Regions from separate parts of the Streptococcus sp. DTU_2020_1001019_1_SI_AUS_MUR_006 genome, predicted to be linked through region 2. Evidence: predicted binding sites of a transcription regulator. Region 2 holds the regulator's gene; each other region holds the start of a gene.
What was found. Region 2 encodes NrdR, which represses ribonucleotide reductase genes. Its sites were predicted from a motif close to ACACNATATATNGTGT; they were not measured.

Region 1 (2,272 bases), 740 kb from region 2:
TCAGTAGGGTTGATAATCACTTCACCTGTAATACCATTAACGGCAAGTAGGTCACCATCTTTAACGATTTCAGTGATATTATTTGTACCCAAAACTGCAGCGATTTCAAGTGTACGAGCCATGATAGCTGAGTGACTTGTACGACCACCAATGTTTGTTACAAAAGCTTTTACAAAGTTTTTGTCCAATTGAGCTGTATCAGATGGAGTCAAGTCGTGAGCAATCACGATTACTTCTTCATTGATAGAAGCTGGGTTTGGCAATTTTTTACCAAGGAGGTTAGCTAATACACGTTTTGTTACGTCGCGGATATCCGCTGCACGTTCTTGCATATATGGGTTGTCTTCCATGCCTTCAAAGATTGTGATAAACATGTCTGTAACTTCTTTCAGACCTGCTTCTGCATTCACTTTCTTAGCACGGATAGTTTCTTTGATTTGACCGATCAATTCAGGGTCAGCAAGAACCATCAAGTGGGCGTCAAATACTTGTGCCGCTTCTTCACCAAGCGTACCTACAGCCTTCTCGCGGATAAGAGAAAGCTCGTTTTGAGAAGCTTCAAGAGCAACATCCAAACGAGCCTCTTCTGCATTTGTATCTTCGACTGTAACAGTCTCGAATGATAAATCCGGTTGAACGAGTAGATATGCTTTTGCAACTGCAACACCGTCAGATGCTGCGATTCCTTTAAGCATTTCTGTCATTTCCTTATGCCAATCCTTCTTTTTCCATTGTTTCTGAGATTGCAGCGATAGCGTCATCAGCGTCTGCACCTTCAGCAGTGATTGTAACGTCAGCACCTTGACCAACACCAAGGCTCATTACACCCATGATAGATTTAAGGTTAACTGATTTACCTTTGTACTCAAGAGTGATATCTGAAGCAAATTTGCTAGCTGTTTGTACCAACAATGTTGCTGGACGTGCGTGAATACCTGTTTCTGCCACTACGTGGAAATCTTTAGAAGCCATAGTTTGACTCTCCTTTAATAGTTTTCTTGTTGAGTTACATATCTGATAACCCTTACAATTTAGTATTATATCACCTTCATTGATATTTTTCAAGTATTTTATGGACTTTCTTCAATTTCCTTTCAGATAACTTGCTGAAAATCTTCTATTAAATTTAGCAAAACACAGTATGTAGTTTTTGTCGAGACACCTATAATGAAATCATTGCTTTTTCTGTAATTATTTTTTAATACTACACTATATATTGTGTTTGTTGGTAAAATCAGTAAAATAAGTACACAAGATTTAGTTTTAGAAAGTTGACAAAGTTTTTTTTTCTGATATACTAAGAAAGTAATAAATTTTTAAAGAGGAGTTACAGAAATGGTAACCGTATATTCTAAAAACAACTGTGTCCAATGTAAAATGACGAAACGTTTTTTAGACAGTAATAATGTTGAATATAAAGAAATCAATCTTGATGAACAACCTGAATACATTGATCAAGTAAAAGAGCTTGGCTTTAGTGCTGCTCCTATTATTCAGACACCGACAGAAGTTTTCTCTGGTTTCCAACCAGGTAAACTTAAACAACTTGCTTAAGAATCAGGACAAAAGCTTCTATGTCTACCTTAGAAGCCTTTCTTTTGTAATTAGATAAAGGATTTTTTATGGGATTAAAACAACTTGAAGATGTGACTTACTTCCGTCTTAATAATGAAATTAACCGTCCTGTTAATGGACAAATCATGCTTCACAAGGACAAGGAAGCTTTAGAAGCTTTCTTTAAAGAAAATGTTGTACCTAATACAATGGTTTTTCATTCAATTACGGATAAAATTAATTTCCTCATTGAACATAACTATATTGAAACAGCATTTATCAAGAAATACCGTCCAGAATTTTTGGAAGAACTATCTCAATTTATTAAAGATCAAAACTTCCAATTTAAGTCTTTCATGGCTGCCTATAAATTCTATAATCAATATGCTTTGAAGACTAATGATGGGGAATACTATCTTGAAAGCATGGAAGACCGTGTCTTCTTTAACGCTCTTTATTTCGCAGATGGTGATGAAGCGATTGCTATTGATATCGCTAATGAAATTATCCACCAACGTTATCAACCTGCTACTCCTTCTTTCTTGAATGCAGGTCGTGCGCGTCGTGGCGAATTGGTATCGTGCTTCTTGATCCAGGTAACAGATGATATGAACTCTATCGGACGTTCTATCAACTCAGCTCTTCAACTTTCACGTATCGGTGGCGGTGTCGGAATTTCCCTCAGTAACCTTCGTGAAGCTGGAGCTCCTATTAAAGG
Region 2 (2,272 bases):
CAAAACATAATAATCTCCTTTATCTAGGCTTTGAATTCATGACGGAAGAGCTGGTCGATAGACTCTCCAGACTCATAGCGAATATCATCAACATTTCCTTGACGGACGACTTTTCCATCCTTGAGGAAGATAATCTCATCCAAGATTGGTTCGATATCTGAAATCAAGTGAGTTGAAATCAAGACAGTCGAAGTTGGAGAGTAGTTGTTAATGATGGTGTTCAAGATATAGTCACGAGCTGCTGGGTCGACACCACCGATTGGTTCATCAAGAACATATAGACGAGCATCACGACTCATGACAAGGATCAACTGAACCTTTTCTTTGTTCCCTTTTGAGAGTTTCTTGAAACGGCTATTTTCATCAATACCAAGGTCACGAAGAAGACCTTGAGCACGTTCCAGATTGAAATCTTGGTAGAAGGTCTTGAAATAAGTGAGAGCTTCCTTGACCTTCATCTGCTCGTTGAGGTAGGTCGTATCAGGGAGATAAGAAACAATCGCTTTAGTTGCTGGACTTGGCTCCATGCCATTGATGAGGATACGCCCTTCCTCTGGCTGTAGTAAGCCGTTGATTAGTTTAATCAAGGTTGTCTTTCCAGAACCGTTTGGGCCAAGGAGGCCAACGATTTTTCCAGCTGGAATTTCAAGGGAAACATTTGTAAGAGCAGGGCTTGCTCCATAGGATTTTGACACATTTTCTAATGCTAACAAGGTCATAGTTTAAACTCCTTCAATATAATCTCTCACAACAGTCGGTAGTTCTTCTTTTTCATAGCCAAATTCTACCATGCCTGTTACAAACTGTTGTAACTGTTCTTCTGACAGTTGCTTACGGGATTGGAGGATCAAGTCCAAATCCTCTGTGACAAAGCGTCCTGACGTCCGCTTGGTATAAACGAAGCCTTCTCTCTCCAAGTCCGATAGGGCACGCTGGATGGTGTTGGGGTTGACCCCTGCCTCGCTAGCTAATTCTCTAACGGTTGGAAGCTGTTGATTGGGCTCGAGTTTATGGGAAATAATCTGCAATTTGATTTTCTCCATAATCTGCAAATAAATGGGTTTATTGTTATCAAATGTCCAAGACATCACGATCTCCTTTCTAATTACCTTTGTGTTAATTCAATAATACAACAAAACAAAAAACTTGTCAAGCCAAAAGGAGAATTATTTTGGGAATCTCTTAAAAAATGGTATAATGAAAAGAAAACGACAAGGAGGGAAAGGCATGCGTTGTCCAAAATGTGGCGCTACAAAATCAAGTGTGATCGATAGTCGCCAGGCTGAAGAAGGAAATACAATCAGAAGAAGACGTGAGTGTGAAGAGTGCCAGCATCGTTTTACAACCTATGAACGTGTTGAAGAGAGAACACTAGTTGTGGTCAAAAAAGATGGTACACGGGAACAATTTTCAAGAGATAAGATCTTTAACGGGATTATTCGTTCAGCCCAGAAACGTCCAGTGTCCAGTGATGAAATTGGCATGGTGGTCAATCGCATCGAACAAAAACTCCGTAGTCGCAATGAAAATGAAATTCAGAGTGAGGTTATTGGCTCTTTGGTTATGGAAGAGTTGGCAGAGTTAGATGAGATTACTTATGTACGTTTTGCCAGTGTTTACCGTAGCTTTAAGGATGTGAGTGAGCTTGAAAGCCTACTCCAGCAGATCACACAATCCTCTAAAAAGAAAAAGGAAAAATAAATGAAGCCAAATGACCGTTTTTCTTTTGTAAAGAATAATCGGGTGTCGCAAGATACCTCATCAATGGTGCAGTGCTACCTCCCGATTATCGGTCAGGAGGCGCTGAGCCTCTATCTTTATGCTGTGACTTTTTGGGATGGTGGTCAAAAGGAACATATCTTTGCAGCTATGCTCAACCATCTGAATTTTGGGATGGATACCCTTTTAAAGGCTTTTAAAACTCTAACAGCTATGAAATTGGTGACCCTCTATCAGCAGGGGGAGGCCTATAACTTGTTACTCCATTCTCCCTTATCAACTCAAGAATTTTTACAACATACAGTTTATCGGACCTTATTAGAAAAAATGATTGGGGATAGTGCGGTTGCAGCCATGAGACAGGAAAGTGTTGAAGGGGAACCTATCACGGTGGCCTTAAGTCAAATTTTCCCTCAGTTATCCGAGTCTGCGAGTCAAGAAACCTCTAGCAGTCAGCCAGCAGCAGATGATTTTGATTTGGAGCATTTCCGTCAGCTCATGGCCCGTGATGGTCTTCGTTTTCAAGATGAGACTTCGGATGTTTTGACCTTGT
Region 3 (2,272 bases), 490 kb from region 2:
TTACTCCTCTTTTATCCAATCGGTTACTACACAGTTTACAAAGGGAGCTTCGGGAGTGCCATTAGCCAAATTCTCTATCCAATTGATAGTTTGAATTTTATGTCCAATCCAGTCTTGCTAGAAAATCTCCTTTTTTATGGATTGTTAACAATTGGTCTTGGAGGATTGACCCTGGTGTCTGCAGGCTTTTTCCAGTCTAAACCAAGCAAACAATACGTCTTATCCATATTTGCTGCGCTTGCTCTTGTACTATCACTAAGCTTGGAAATTTTCTCTACTGAACCGATCCATGGAAGTCGTCTAGCTGAGTTGCTTCCTTTCTTGTCTATTTTACTATTGACTCGAATTCGTGCTAATGATACAGAAGGAGTGAGTCGTCGTAGAAGATATAGCGAAGCCCCTTCGGTATGGGCAATCTTCCTTAAAGGGAATGCTTACCTGCCTATCTTGGCCCTGACTTACCTATTCTTGGCCCCTCTACTAGCGCGCTATGTCCTTCACTCAGAACAATATCAAGAACGAACTCGTATAGAAACTACGGTTAAAGGACAAACACAGGCAACCGATCGTATTTATATATGGGATGATCTTACGAATGGTTATAAGACTAGTGAACGTTTAGCAGCTAGTCAGTTGCTATCACCAAAATTATATACTGGCCTTGATGCAAATCGTAGCAAACTTGTCAATGATTTACGTGATAATCAGCCTAAAGTGATTGTGGTCAATACCAAAACAGCTCTCTGGACAGAAGTAGAACAGCTTCTGGCAGAAAGTTATCAACCAGTTCAAAGTGAATTCAAAGACTTTAAACTTTACAAATTAAAATAAAATAATCAATATCTTGTGTATTTTTAAAAATTTTAGGATTTTTAACACAAGATATTGATTTTTCTTTTTAGAGTGGTATAATACTTTTTAGAAAGAACATTTTAGAAAAGAGCATGCATATGATTGCACTAGAAGAAAAAATTACAATTTTGCCAACTCTCTTCGTCGAGAAACGAGATGGGAGACGTGTTGTATTTGATGTGGACAAGATTGACAAGGCTCTCCACAAGGCGGCAGACAAGGTTATGGACGTGACACCCTTAGTCGAAAAGCGCCTTAATGCTCTGACTGAGCGTATTGTCAAAGAAATTCATAGTCGCTTTCCAAAGGGAGTTAAGATTTATGAAATTCAAAATATCGTAGAACACGAGTTGTTGGAAGCTAAAGAATATGCCTTGGCAGAGGAATATATCACCTATCGGACACAAAGGGATTTTGAGCGTTCAAAAGCAACAGATATTAACTTCAGTATCCATAAACTTCTCAACAAAGACCAGGCAGTTGTCAATGAGAATGCTAATAAAGATAGTGATGTTTTTAACACCCAACGTGATTTGACTGCAGGGATTGTTGGGAAATCCATCGGCCTTCAAATGCTTCCTAAGCACGTAGCTAATGCCCACCAAAAAGGGGATATCCACTATCACGATTTGGACTATAGCCCTTACACCCCGATGACTAACTGCTGTTTAATTGATTTCAAGGGCATGTTGGAAAATGGTTTTAAGATTGGGAATGCTGAGGTAGAGAGTCCTAAGTCTATTCAGACCGCAACTGCTCAGATATCTCAAATCATCGCCAACGTTGCATCAAGTCAGTATGGAGGCTGTTCAGCAGACCGTATTGATGAAGTCTTGGCTCCTTATGCAGAAAAAAATTACCAAAAACACCTCAAAGATGCGGAGGAATGGGTACTACCTGACAAGCGTGAGGAGTACGCCTGGAAGAAAACCCAAAAAGATATCTATGATGCCATGCAATCTCTAGAGTACGAGATTAATACCCTCTTTACATCAAATGGGCAAACGCCATTTACCTCTCTTGGTTTCGGTCTAGGAACCAGTCGTTTTGAACGTGAAATTCAAAAGGCTATCTTGAACATTCGAATCAAGGGGTTGGGATCAGAACATCGTACAGCTATCTTCCCTAAATTGATCTTCACTCTTAAAAGAGGACTTAACTTGGAGGAAGGTTCACCTAACTACGACATCAAACAGTTGGCTCTTGAGTGTGCAACTAAGCGCATGTACCCGGATGTCTTGTCTTATGATAAGATTGTCGAGTTGACAGGTTCCTTCAAGGTTCCTATGGGTTGTCGTTCTTTCCTTCAAGGATGGAAGGATGAAGATGGAGTTGAAGTTAACTCTGGCCGTATGAATCTAGGGGTGGTGACGGTCAATCTTCCTCGTATTGCCCTCGAATCAGAAGGCGACCTGAATAA

Region 1: a site for NrdR is predicted at 1,207-1,222, ahead of nrdH (glutaredoxin-like protein NrdH). Genes of this name have one in related genera too.
Region 3: a site for NrdR is predicted at 876-891, ahead of nrdD (anaerobic ribonucleoside-triphosphate reductase). Genes of this name have one in related genera too.

What each region holds. Positions count from the first base shown of each region.
Region 1 covers NZ_CP135436.1:1,570,453-1,572,724, forward strand. The annotation lists gene ptsP (phosphoenolpyruvate--protein phosphotransferase) at 1-704, opposite strand, end outside; gene RRU92_RS07590 (phosphocarrier protein HPr) at 709-972, opposite strand; gene nrdH (glutaredoxin-like protein NrdH) at 1,336-1,554, shown strand; gene nrdE (class 1b ribonucleoside-diphosphate reductase subunit alpha) at 1,623-2,272, shown strand, end outside.
Region 2 covers NZ_CP135436.1:830,947-833,218, forward strand. The annotation lists gene RRU92_RS04215 (hypothetical protein) at 1-8, opposite strand, end outside; gene RRU92_RS04220 (ABC transporter ATP-binding protein) at 24-719, opposite strand; gene RRU92_RS04225 (GntR family transcriptional regulator) at 723-1,088, opposite strand; gene nrdR (transcriptional regulator NrdR) at 1,228-1,701, shown strand; gene RRU92_RS04235 (DnaD domain protein) at 1,702-2,272, shown strand, end outside.
Region 3 covers NZ_CP135436.1:339,894-342,165, reverse strand. The annotation lists gene RRU92_RS01745 (damage-inducible protein CinA) at 1-831, shown strand, start outside; gene nrdD (anaerobic ribonucleoside-triphosphate reductase) at 951-2,272, shown strand, end outside.